Regions from separate parts of the Paenibacillus pedocola genome, predicted to be linked through region 1. Evidence: riboswitches for the same ligand, from Rfam matches in the RefSeq annotation. Region 1 holds a riboswitch; each other region holds the start of a gene.
The links. Region 1 has a riboswitch for cyclic di-AMP ahead of QU597_RS02585 (hypothetical protein). Riboswitches for the same ligand answer to the same signal wherever they lie in the genome.
Positions count from the first base shown of each region.

Region 2: another riboswitch for cyclic di-AMP. It lies ahead of QU597_RS14965 (C40 family peptidase); the one in region 1 lies ahead of QU597_RS02585 (hypothetical protein).
Region 3: another riboswitch for cyclic di-AMP. It lies ahead of QU597_RS00495 (C40 family peptidase); the one in region 1 lies ahead of QU597_RS02585 (hypothetical protein).

Region 1 is NZ_CP134223.1:587,370-591,720, forward strand. Features, by position in the region: gene QU597_RS02565 (ABC transporter permease) at 1-102, shown strand, start outside; gene QU597_RS02570 (hypothetical protein) at 115-309, shown strand; gene QU597_RS02575 (hypothetical protein) at 454-693, shown strand; gene QU597_RS02580 (hypothetical protein) at 761-1,213, opposite strand; cyclic di-AMP (ydaO/yuaA leader) riboswitch at 1,379-1,546, opposite strand; cyclic di-AMP (ydaO/yuaA leader) riboswitch at 1,972-2,171, shown strand; gene QU597_RS02585 (hypothetical protein) at 2,280-2,690, shown strand; gene QU597_RS02590 (VOC family protein) at 2,764-3,165, opposite strand; gene QU597_RS02595 (glutaredoxin family protein) at 3,195-3,434, opposite strand; gene ytxJ (bacillithiol system redox-active protein YtxJ) at 3,431-3,757, opposite strand; gene QU597_RS02605 (MerR family transcriptional regulator) at 3,922-4,320, shown strand.
Region 2 is NZ_CP134223.1:3,433,376-3,437,726, forward strand. Features, by position in the region: partial or broken gene QU597_RS14950 (HAD family hydrolase) at 1-11, shown strand, start outside; gene QU597_RS14955 (DUF6803 family protein) at 133-618, opposite strand; gene QU597_RS14960 (TVP38/TMEM64 family protein) at 801-1,310, shown strand; cyclic di-AMP (ydaO/yuaA leader) riboswitch at 1,563-1,694, shown strand; gene QU597_RS14965 (C40 family peptidase) at 1,699-2,166, shown strand; partial or broken gene QU597_RS14970 (FAD-dependent oxidoreductase) at 2,534-4,351, opposite strand, start outside.
Region 3 is NZ_CP134223.1:100,471-104,821, forward strand. Features, by position in the region: gene QU597_RS00485 (GNAT family N-acetyltransferase) at 1-344, opposite strand, end outside; gene QU597_RS00490 (C40 family peptidase) at 607-1,098, opposite strand; cyclic di-AMP (ydaO/yuaA leader) riboswitch at 1,104-1,248, opposite strand; gene QU597_RS00495 (C40 family peptidase) at 1,631-2,059, opposite strand; cyclic di-AMP (ydaO/yuaA leader) riboswitch at 2,132-2,270, opposite strand; gene QU597_RS00500 (hypothetical protein) at 2,506-3,336, opposite strand; gene QU597_RS00505 (M1 family metallopeptidase) at 3,348-4,351, opposite strand, start outside.

The DNA of each region.
Region 1 (4,351 bases):
GGCTGGCTGGCGGCTAAGATCTACCGCACAGGTGTCCTGATGTATGGTAAACGTCCTAGTATCAAAGAGATTAGAAAAGCTATGAAGGCCTACAAAATTTAAGGAGTGGGAATTATGGATAAAAAACAACAACAAAACTTAGCGCTGCTGTTTATATCATCTTTCTTCTCGCTGACGTCTAGCAGACTTGTTCCAGATAGCGGGTCGAATCTGATGGATTTTACGCAAGGGCTTCTAACAGGTATAGGCATTACCGGAATGCTGTTGGCGATCGTATTCTTTGGCAAGTATCATAAGCGCAGCCATTAAGCTAAATTCGTTTCAGGGACAACTATTTAAAGGCATCTCCGCAGTTAATGCGGAGGTGCCTTTTTGGGCGCAGCAGCTAAGGGACTCACTAAAACTGGTGATCCGGCCGTTTATAGTGTACCTTAATAGTAAGGAGTGGTGATTTTGAAATTAAACATAAAAACTCCCGTGCTGGTCACGGTCTCCATTGTACTGATCATAGTAAGCAGTATGCTTAGGCCCGAAGGCTCAACACTGCTGGGGGCGCTGCAGACTCTGCTGCTTGGTCTTGGAATTCTGGGATGCCTGATGGCTTTTTTACGGTTTGCCAAGAGTGGCAACAGTAAGGGCAAAGACATAAACAAAGGCAAGAGCAAGAGTAAAGGCAACAGCAAGGGCAAGTAAAGCCAATAAAGCCGCAGCGGATTGCTGCGGCTTTATTGGTGAATGAATCAGAAGAACAGGCGGCCATTTACACAATAGACAAATTAGCCTGTGATCTCAGCGGCTTCTGCCCCGCCGTGTGCTCACGAACCTGCCGGAGCTGAGCCTTCAGCGCCGGCAGGCTCTTGCCGAGAATTTTGCCGATTTCGGGCAGCGGAAGCAGCAGTCCATACCATAGCGCTTTTACGAGCTGATCGTCCCACGACAACTCTTTAGAGGTGCGCAGATTCCGGCTCTTCGCGGATTTTGTGCATTGCAGGATGCACTCCCGGTAGGCTTCTACCGGAAAGTCGGCTGCTTTCAGCTTTCCTTTGCAATACGGCTCATACAGCTTGTTGAAGGTTCCGGCCGTCACCCGCTCAGCCTCACTGCCCTTCCCGAGCAGAATGGAGCTAAGCGCAAGGACACCTCCGCTGTACTCCCGGATATATTGCTCAAATCCGGCGGCAGCGGCCGGCTGCGGGGATAATAGGTCAGGCATGTCAGCACGTTCCTTCCTGGATTAAGAGATGGATAAGATAGAGAATCACAGCTGTCTGCCTTCAATGTATAGGGGTGCGCAAAAAACCGCAGGCAGAGGAGAACCTCTGCCTGCGGTCCGGATACAGGCGGAAACAGGCCTGATGCCAAAACGTGGCGGATCAAGGGGCTCTCTCTATACACTTACGAGGTTAGCTGCAGGATTCGGGCGGTGAGAGTCGCCCTACCTGGTGAGAATGCGGGAGTCGCAGTCTCCTCAGGATTCACCCCATGGCCGTATTAGCCGGATGGTTCCCCCGTTTCCCGCTGGGCGGGAATTCAGCGTTCGAATATCATCATTTTTGCGAATCGATTCAACACGAATCATACTCTTTCCGGCATGTCTTTGTAAAAAAGCAAAGGGATTCTCTAATTGCGGATTAGCGGGGAATTGCGGCGGGAACAAAGCTGCGCTAGTCGAAAAGACTATTTATCAGCGATTATCAGGTCATTTTCTCGCTCAGGCGTCATCTTTTGATTTTTACTGGAAAAAGACAAGAACCGCTGTAAACTCCGCGGAAGATACACGAACCGGTATTCTTTATCTGTTTTTCCTAACCCCTCAGAAAAGCGGGGAAATCAGAGGATTAGGGAGAATAAAGCTTAAGTAAGCGTTATCTGACCGGTAATCATCCCATTTAATGCATTATTTTGGCGCTATTAGCGTTTTACAAGCGATCATCGCAGAAGGTATGATTACATCTGTTTAAGCGCAATTGAATAAGCAATCCGCTTAATCTCCGTTTACGGAGAGCGGGGGAACCAAACAACCGGAAGCCGATCGTGAGAGGCGGAGCCGGTTATGGGGTGAATCCTGGGAAACTGCGAGAACTGAAAAGTCTCGTATGGATAACAGGTAGGGCGACTCTCAACGCCCGAATCCGGCAGCTAACCTCGTAAGCGTACTGTAGAGAGGATAGGCGCATTGTGACCGTTAATTGGACCACAAAGGGAATCCTTTGTGGTTTTTTGCTGTGCTGGTATAGATGAATGCCGGCTATAACGTGAACCGGGAGGGGGAGACAGAGATGGGCAGCCAGGAGGAATATGTACTCATTAGCGCTCCGACGAAGGCAGGGGAACAGTTTGTTAGAATGCTCCAAATAAAAGGCTGCCGGATGGCAGGGCTCGCCAACAATCCGGCTGAACACGCGCGGCTCCAGGAGCTGGGGGTTGAGGTTATTTTTGAGGTGGATACCCGGCATCTGAATACTTGGCTTAGGCCGCCGTTTGCCGTAGGCAGAATTTATCTGTTCGAGAGCAGTGTGGCATTATGCTGCCGTTATGTGCAGATGTGCCGGACGTGGACCGCGAAGCCTATCTTTGTCATTACCACCTCCATGAATCCGAGACTGGTATACAAAGGGCTTGGGGCGGACCATGTCATCTATACCCATAGCGGGAATGTGGGTCATCTGGTAGCCGAGTGCGAATATTGAACCTGAAAGATATAAGTTTATAGGGGGATAAAAAAACGCCGGTGACCTTAAACAGGTAACCGGCGTTTTCATATTAGCGTTTCGGCATTTTGCTCTCATCCATGTACAGCAGGTTCCAGCGGTGACCGTCCAGGTCGGCAAAGCCTGCGCCGTACATCCAGCCGTCCACTTCACTTGGCTTGCCAAAGATATTTCCTCCGGCAAACTCTACTTTTTGAATAAAGGCATCTACTTCTTCTCTGCTTTCTGCACCAATGGAAAAGATGACTTCTGCGCATTGGGAAGTATCAGCGATTGTTGAACCTGTGAATTTCTCAAACGCCGCATCCGGGAACAGCAGAATCGTCGTTTGCCCTATGGCAAGCTTGGATCTCTCGTTACCAACGCTCACCGCATGGAATCCAATCGAATTGAAAAAGGCAGTTGACCTCTCAACATCTTTAACCGGCAGGTTAATCCAGATCTCCTGTGTCATGGCTGTAGCCTCCTGGAATCATTCATGATTTATTTCGCTGCAGCAATAAGTTCCTTAAGCTCAGGAAGGTTGAAGCCTTTGACCGCATATTCTCCGGATACAGTGACAGGTACTCCCATGAAGCCGAGCTTCTCTACTTCCTCCTGATAGACTGTACTGGTCATAACATCGCGCACTTCGAACGGAATGCCTTGTTCTGTGAGCAGCTGTTTTACCTGATTGCAGTCGCTGCAGCCGGATGTAGAGTAGACAATTACAGACTGGCTCATTTGCTCACTGCCTCCTTGATGGCATCGCGGGTGATTTTCCAGTGGGAGGTGTTCCAGCGGACTTCTCCGTCTTCCAGCAGAAAAATTTGCGGAGATTCGTGTTTGATGCCGAATTCTTCAGCAATCTGGTTCGAGACCGGACGGTCTTCAATCACATGAACAATAGCTGCCGGCGTATCAGAGCTCTGTACAAACGCCAGAAACTCTTCGTTAGCTTTGGCGCTGATCGGGCAGGTTGTGCTGTGCTTAAAAAGCAGTTTCTTGCCGGGTTGCCCGACATATTGGTGCAGTTCATCCAGAGTATGAAGTTGTTGAATAGACATCGGTAAATCGCCCTCCTGGGATTCTATATTTTTGTAATTAAGATTGTAGCATAGTTCAAAATTAAAGCAAAAGATACGGCAGAAATAAAAGCCTTGACCCTGACACTGGTGTCAGGGTTTATACTGAAAGCAGACCATTTCTCATGAACCCCGGGGAGAATGCCATGAAAATAGGTGAACTTGCAGCGCGGACAGGTGTCAGTGTCCGTTCCCTGCGATATTATGAGCGTCAAGGATTGCTTACACCGCTCCGGGAGGCCAACGGCTACCGTGAGTATTCGCCGCTGGCCGTCGAAACGGTAGAGACGATTAAGCTGTATTTGAATCTGGGGCTGTCGACAGAGGAGATTGCCGGATTTCTGCATTGTGTACTGAAGAATAAAGAGTCCTTCTGTGCAGAGGTGATGCCGCTCTACCGCAGCAAGCTGAAGGAGATTGAACGCCAGATTATAGAACTGAGCCAGATCAGGCTCAACCTCCAGCAGCGGATGGCTGCAATGCAGCAGGAGCAGATGGAGAGCGGGACTGCTGAGCACGGAAATACTGAACTGGAAAATAGTTAAGCGTACAGTCATAGAGTTACGGGAGGGAAGA
Region 2 (4,351 bases), 2.8 Mb from region 1:
TTACGCTGTAATAATCTAGTGGTACAGAAATTCTCTACACTAACAAAAGATATGTGCCACCTACATTCGATGTTTTCTATAACAAAAAGACTTCGAAGTATATCTTCGAAGTCTTTTTGTTATCTTTCTTTATTAATGACTCATACCAGCCATTCCGCTTACAATCTCAGGATTAACCATCCCAAAGATCATGGCGATGTGTGCAACAACGAGAAACCCGCTGACGAGAATAAAGTGAAGCTTGAGCTTTCCTTCTTCCGAACGTTTACGGCTGATAAGTCCAAGATCCAAAAGAGCCAGAGGCAGCAGGAAGAATACGCCGCTGAGGTAAAATCCAACCGCGACAACGTCTACCCAAGAATGCCACTCTCCATTTACGGTCAGAGGGACAAAAGCTGTTGGGAAAAGATACAAGAAAACTCCTGTAAAGTAAAGACCAGCCAAAATACTGCAGATTCGGTTAAATGCCTTTAATCCACCCTGGACATTTTTGTTGAAAAGGATAAAGAACTCTGTTACCGTAATTGTCTCAGCAAAAATGACGGGGATTGCCATAAAGATGATCAGATTCCACGGCTGATTGTCCATAAGAAGGGACATGTAATGAGTCATGTTCATTGATTAATTTCCTCCATTTATATAATTACTGCAAGAATTATTATAGGAGATAAATATGTGGAAAGTATGTAGAAGAGATTGGAGAAGGAGTATCAATAGATGGAAAATAGAGTTGAAGATCTGAAGTATAGAATTTGTTTAGAAGATGGGTATACTACGTGGATTGAAAGGGAAGGGGAAGTATGGAATACCTAGTAGTGGATTCAGAATTACTCATGCGGTGGCTGATGGAATGGGGAGCCTGGGCAGTCCTCATAAGTTTATTGATAAATGTGGTCATAAGTGTTGTAGGAATCATTCCATCAGTGGCACTAACGATTGTGAATATGTTAGTCTTTGGCGTGGTTCCTGGATTTCTTCTCTCATGGGTCGGAGAAGTTTTAGGTGCAGCCGTCTCGTATCTTCTTTATCGCAAAGGCACCTTAACCTATAAGGAGAAATATCGCCCGAATAAAACCATCAAATGGCTGTCCCAGATTCAAACATTAAATCCTAAGCGTCAGTTTTTTAGCATAATAATTGCCCGATCAGCGCCGTTAATTCCTTCATCATTAGTCACTTTAATCTGCGTTATATCCAAAATAGGCTTTTCAAATTTTATAGTTGCTTCGGCGATAGGTAAAATACCATCATTGCTACTCGAAGCACTCATTGGCTATGGATATGTTAATCTATTGAACTATAAATTCTAGGTAATGATTACAATTTCGTTTCTTTTATTGATCGCCCTTATTTTTAATCTTGATAGAAAGAATAAGAGGTAATGCATGGATAATAGAAATGAGTTACTTTTATAAAGAGGTTTTTTGCGAATTTAAGCTCAAAACGGGCATTATACACTAAAAATGTGTAGAAACTATGTAGTTTAGAAATAAAATTATAAGATTTGAGAAAGCATTGACAGGCGATTTCTTGATATATTAAAGTGTAACTAGTTACAAAATATTAACCAGCTGCCGAATTTCGTATTGAAAACGGGGGAACCATTCCGGGTGAATTATTCTTGTGAGCAAGAGAATATAGGGAACCTTTAACCGAACCCTCAGCTAACTCCGTAGGCATTGAAGGGAGAACAAGGTTCTGAAGAAAGTCATTTTATCTTTACTAGGAGCTGCAGTTATTTTCACAACAGCTGTACCAAATACTTTCGCAAGTGAGGTAAGCCTGGAGAGTGAAGTGAATCAAGTACTCGGGACACCTTATTTATGGGGTGGAACCACTAAGGCAGGATTCGATTGTTCCGGATTCATCCTGTATGTACTAAAAAAGTTTAATGTGGATGATCTTCCACGCACTTCCCAGTCACAAGCTAAAGTAGGGACACCCGTTGCAAAAGAAAACTTACGATCAGGAGATTTGGTGTTTTTTAATACCTTTGGTAAAGGTATCTCCCATGCCGGAATTTACTTAGGCGATGATCAATTCGCCCACTCCTCAAGCAGTAAGGGAGTAAGCATAAGCAAGTTGTCCGAAGGATACTACAAAGATCGTTATGTTACGGCTCGGCGTGTAGTAGATAAAGAGAGTTATCTTAGTATGGTAAATTAAGAATTAGTTGAGGGGTATCCCAAAAGCCACTTATGGCTGCAGGGATACCCCCTAGTTTTGATTTGCTCAAAAAGAAACTAATCCATCAAGCAATTCTAAACCAGATGCCTGTAAATGTTCACTTGATCAGCGGTGAAACGTATTGTGGTGTTTGTAAGGAGCATGAGAAGCCTGAATTGTTTATCATCATTACGGGGACAGCATCCATAGCTGTTTTTTATTGGGCCATTAAGCGTGTTACATTTACAAATAAGATCGAACAAAAAGGAAAGGAACTGTACTTAATCAAATTGTCTCAATTCAGCGGATCCATTTAATTTTTTTAAGTCACCTGCTAGAACTTACTTACGCTCGCATCATTGATGATTCCTTTGCGGAGGTAAGCCTCGATGGTACCGTCGGCAAGCTTCGTCAACTGAACAAGACTGTTGCGGGACAGCTTTGCCCATGACTTGATATCTTCGAAAAATCCTTGGTCAGAGGCCGTTACTTTTAAGAGTTGCCCGTCTTGCAGTCGGGCATACTCTTTTTTACTTGAACGATCGGACCTGGACAGCAGAGGCCACAGGCGTCAATGACTGCATCAGCATTCAAATTGTCAGTTACAGATAACTTTTCATTTGAAGCCGTATTTTTGTTTTTCGGAACATATTTGCTGATCTGATATGTTTTGTAGCCACCTGTCAGATTCTTCACCTTGAACCCCTTTTGTATTAAGATCCGGGATGCAGTGTAGCCTCTCAAGCCGACCTGGCAATAAACCCATATCTCTTTGCTGGCATCAAGTTCATCCAGACGATTACGCAGATCATCGACAGGAAGGTTAATAGAACCCTCAATATGCCCATTTGCATGTTCTAGTTCGCTTCGTACATCCACTAGCATTGTAGTGTCCAAATTTCGGCTGGTCAAATCTCCAGGTACAAATACTTCAGTCATTCCGTTAATAACATTCTCAGCCGTGTATCCGGCCATGTTAACCGGATCTTTGGCTGAGGAATATGGGGGAGCATAAGAGAGCTCCAGTTCAGTTAAATCCGTAACGGAACCCTTAAAACGGATTACTGTGGCAATATCGTCGATTCGTTTGTCCACCCCGTCATAACCGACAGCTTGTGCACCCAAAACCCTGCCATCCTCGTTAAAAAGAAGTTTTAAGGATAGCGGAGTGGCTCCAGGATAGTAGGAAGCATGGGAGTTTGGATGTACATAGACAACACGATACGGGATACCCAGCCGCTGCAAAGTTTTCTCGTTATTCCCGGTGGATGCACCAGTCAGGCCGAAGACCTTAATAATGGATGTGCCTTGAGTCCCTTTGTAAGTAGTGCCTAATCCGCTGACGTTGTCCGCAGCAATTCGTCCTTGTTTATTTGCAGGTCCAGCCAATGGAACAGCTGTCTTTTGTCCATTCACAAAATCCACGATCTCAACAGCATCACCTACTGCGTAAACATCTTTAAGGTTCGTCTCCATTCTCTCGTTAACCAGGATATGCCCCCTAGGTCCGAATTCAAGGCCGCTATCTTTCAGGAAAGTTGTATCCGGTGCAACGCCGATAGCCAGCAGGACTATCTCGCTTCGTAGAACCGTACCGCTTGCAAGATGAACCTGAATTTGCTCTCCAGACTCCTCAAAGCTCAGCACCATGTCGGAGAAAATTAGATTTACTCCATGATCTTCCAGCTCTTTGGACAATATGGCTGACATTTCGGAATCGAAGGGAGCCAACAGTTGAGGGCCAGCCTCAATTAGTGTTACTTCCAGCCCGGCTTCCTTCAGATTTTCCGCCATTTCTACTCCGATAAATCCGCCGCCGATCACTACTGCTGAACGTGTACGTTCTTCACTAACCTTAGTTTTGATTTTGTCTGTATCGGGAATGTTCCGTAGTGTGTGAATTTTGGAACTCTCTATTCCAGGTAGAGAAGGACGGATTGGTTTTGCGCCTGGCGACAGAATCAGCGCATCATATTTCTCCTCGTAAGAGCCTAGTTCTTTACTTTGTACAATAACTTTCTTACCAACAGGGTCAATAGAGATCACTTCACTTTGAATGCGAACATCAATATTGAAGCGCTTATGCATGGCTTCTGGCGTTTGTACTAGCAATTTGGAACGATCCTGTATGGAACCTCCAATATAGTAGGGAAGACCACAGTTGGCAAAAGAAATATACGGGTCA
Region 3 (4,351 bases), 490 kb from region 1:
CGTTCCGGGTAACGCTTCAGGGCAGCCTGCACAATGGCTCCCATGAACAAATGGCCCATTCCGCGACCGCACAAGTCCGGCCGCATGCCGATGCCGAGCCTGACCACACCCTCCATCGGGAACAGCTGTGCGAAGCCGCAAAGATCTCCTTGCTCGTTCACTACGGATACATACTGTTGACTGCGCAAAACCGGATCTCCGAATTCAATACCGAGCGCCTGCATTTGCTCCCAGGGCATCCATCCGTAGATATTATAGGGCGGCTTATAAATCCACTCACAGATATTCTCGGCATGGCTGGGTTCCATAGGAACAACATGAAAGGTAACAGGGGAACTGATCATAATGGCACAGGCCTCCTTTCAAGAGGACAATACTCTATCCATATACTTAATTATATACAAAACAGGCCCCAGTCAACTCAGCTATTTTTCAAAAACAGGAGAAACTTGACAAACCCAAAAAAATATTTTATGAAATGGCGAAAATTGAGGGGAATAGGTGTTTTACAGATGAGGGGAGGGGTAAGTATTTTTATAGACAAAAAAAAAGGCCTTCCCCAAGATTTCGGCAAAAATCCTGGAAAAGCGCCTCTCTCATAACCTTTTATTGCACATCATCATTATCTTGTGAATCTGTTGCTACAGTCTGATAAGCATCCGTGCTCATGATGCGTTTGGCGCCAACGTAGCGGTTGACGTAGTAGCTGTCACTCAGCGAGCTGATGGTTACGCCGCGAGAGGATGAAGCGTGTGCGAATTTGCCATCACCGACATAAATGCCTACATGGGATACGCCACGGCCGCTTGTATTAAAGAATACAAGATCGCCTTCCCGCAGATTGTCACGGGAGATGGCAGTGCCCATCTGGTATTGGGAGCCGGATTGATGCGGCAGGTTAATGCCGATCTTGTCAAATACGTACATGGTAAATCCGGAGCAATCAAAGCCGTTTGTCGATACACCGCCGGATACGTATTTAGTTCCGATGGCTTTGTCGATGACTTTATCCATTTTGGAATCGGCGAAAGCGCTTCCTGCTCCAATGGTAAGGATGATAGAAAAACTTAATAATGCGGCTGCTAACTTCTTCTTCAAAAGTAAATACCCCTTCCAAATGCCTACGAGGTTAGCTTAAGGGTTCGGTTGAAGGTCCCCTATGACCCCTCTGTGAATAGGAGGTCAATTCACCCAAAAATTGGTTCCCCCGTTCCCCTTATGAATAAGGGAACTCGGCACGACTGTTGATTAGGATTAGCTGATCAATCAATATGACAAAACTTTTGTAAAACCCATTTGAATAATTACAAAAATGTTACTATAAGTTCACTGCGATAATTGTAACAAAGACAGAGCCAGTTGGCAATCACTTAAAACATATTAATGCATATTATTTGCACTTTTTAAGAGTCATATCTGCTAAAAAAGGCGCATATTTACGCCCGGCGTAAGCTATTTCTCTGAACAGGTTGGAATTTTTAGTAAAAAGGTGTTTCATGGGCCCTGAATCTGTGTAAAAGGTAGAATAAGGAAATAAAAAGGAAAGACCCGGAAATGATTACGGCAATAATCAGCTTCCGGGCCTGTATAAGTTACATTTAGTTGTTAGAGGCGAAATTGAGGAGAAGAATCAATCGTAAGCGACAGCCTGGTAAGCTGTTGTGCTCATTACACGTTTGGCGCCAACGTAGCGGTTGGCCCAGTAAGAATTGCTCATTGAAGTGATAGTAACGCCGCGGGAACTGGATGATTGTGCAAACTTCCCGTTTCCGACATAAATGCCGACATGGGATACCCCACTGCCCAAGGTATTGAAGAATACAAGGTCGCCGGGACGGAGATTACTCTTGGAGACGGCGGTTCCTACGCTGAATTGCGCTTTAGAAGTGCGCGGCAAGGTAAGGCCGACGCTCTTAAATACGTATTTGGTAAATCCAGAACAATCGAAGCCGGCAGTGCTTGTGCCCCCGGTTTTATACGACGTTCCCAGCGTTTTTGTAATCACGGTATCCATTTTGGAGTCGGCAAATGCGCTTCCTGCCCCCAGTGTGAATACCATCACAAGACCTAGCGCTGCTGCGGTGCATTTCTTCTTAAGATTGGTGCGGAAAATATTGTGACTTTTCAAAAGATGTACTCCTTCCAAGGCCTGCGAGGTTAGCTTAAGGATTCGGTAGAAGGTTCCCCTATGACCCCTCTAAAGCGAGATCAATTCACCCAAAATATGGTTCCCCCACTTCCCGGTGCTGGGAATTTGGCGATTTATGCACCAGAACAGTGACTGCGTATCGACAATGTTGAAGTGATTAAGGTACATACATTTTGTCAAAATAGTTTCAAAAGATTACAAAGTTGTTACCAGTGGTACAGGCATCATTGTATCAAAGGTTTTATAGTTTTGCAAATCCCCCGAAACCTTCACTGGAATCTCCAATAACGGGCAAAAGAGTCACATCCCTGTGTCAGGGATAGTGACTCTTTTAATATGCCGTTTAAACAGCTGAATTATTGTGGAAATGTTTTACTGCTCCAGAGGTGATATTGTGCGGCAATTCCCCACATTTTGAACAGCGTAGAGGGGAGCGGCGAGAATTGCCGGAACAGCAGGGCTGACATACCGGGGCACAGCAGTGAAGTTCCAAAACCCAGCAAAAGGGTAACCAGTCCGCCGGAACCAAGCAGGAGGGAAGCGCCGGTAGAGGGGAGCAGCACTTTCAGACAAGCCAGCACGGCGGAGAACATGCCGGTTCCGGCGGTGTAACCGAACTGCATGTACAACAGCACTATGCGGATGCAGTACAGATAGATCAGCCAGGCAAGCAGGTATGGAACCAGCCTCAGCAGCAGCTTGTAGTCAAAAATACCGCTTAACAGCAGCGTGTACATTTTGGGCAACAGCCAATAGAGCGGGAGCGCTGAGAGAAACCATTCGGCCAGGCTGAACACCAGAACCGGCAGCCCGTAAAGCTTCATACCGGGGAAAAAGAACAGTCCTCGTTCTCCTTTACGCTCCTGATGCAGCTCATGCAGCAGCCCGGCACGGATGAACGGGGAGAGCAGCAGCCGCAGCGCGGATAATGCCAATAGCATCCAGAGCCAGCGCTGGACACCGGGATCGCCGCTGAGCGCGAACTGCCCCTCGATGTAGTACAGCAGCCTCCCGATACCGCTGCCTCCGGCGTGGATGTCAGGATAACGCAGAAGCACCGGGATGATAGCTGACCTGATGAACCTGTACAAAAAATAGCCCCAGAGCAGCCGGTAGATAAATAGCAGAATCAGAATATAAAATTGCTCCTTCATGCTGATCCAGCCGCGGGATATCGCTCTTTTCACAATCCTTCACCTCACCAGACAAGAGTTCCGAGCAGAGTTTCAAGCAGTTTGGTTGATACTAGCGTCCAGCGGGAGAGTGTCTTCGGCGCAAGCTCCGCCAGCATGAAATTATTAAGGTGCTTGCTCTCCAGCAGAATGGAGTGGTCAGGATCAATCTCTACGGACATAAGAGGCGCTTTGTAGGTTAGCTGAAAATTGGCCGCCTTCTGCCCGCCATTCCAAATTTTCCGTACCGTGTATCCGTCCGAAAAGGTGAATTTTATGGGTACATCAGCATACTGGCTGCCTTTGTTGCTCACCTTTACCATAAATTTATAGCGGCCGTTCTCTCCCTCTGCGCTACTCTTGGCGATGCTGGTCTTTATATTGTCTACTGAGAAATCGGGCGACCCGCCGCTGTATATATATTGGTCGAAATAAGCCTGCCATGATTTTTGGGTTACCTTTTCTACGATCTTTTGGAAATCCTCTGTAGAAGGGTGATGAAACCTGTACTTGCGGGCATACGCCAGCATAATAGCGTCCATGGTTTTGGTTCCGGTCTGCCGTTCGATATCCTTAAGCACCAGCTTGCCGCGGATGTACACATTGCGGGTATAACCGTCAGCGGTAGTGTATTTCCAGGTTTCCAGATTAAGCGGCTGCGAGGTGGAAACGAGACTGGCCTGCAGGGCAATGTTGGAGGAGACACCGTATTCCTGCTCCATCAGACGGTCTTCCGCATAGGAGGTGAAGCTTTCATCCAGCCAGGCCTCTTCAAATTCGTTATTCGCCACCATGCCGTAAAAGTACTGATGGCCAATCTCATGGATGACGGTGCGCTCCAGCGAGGTGCCGGGGGAGCTTTCGGCAGCGCCGAAGGCGGTAACCAGCGTCGGATACTCCATTCCGCCTGCGCCATTTCCCTCTTTTGGGGGTACGATAATCGATAAGGTGGAATAAGGGTAAGGTCCATACCATTTGCTGAAAGCGGTTAGAGCCGCCTTGGCCGCCTGGAAATAACGCTCCTGCAGAT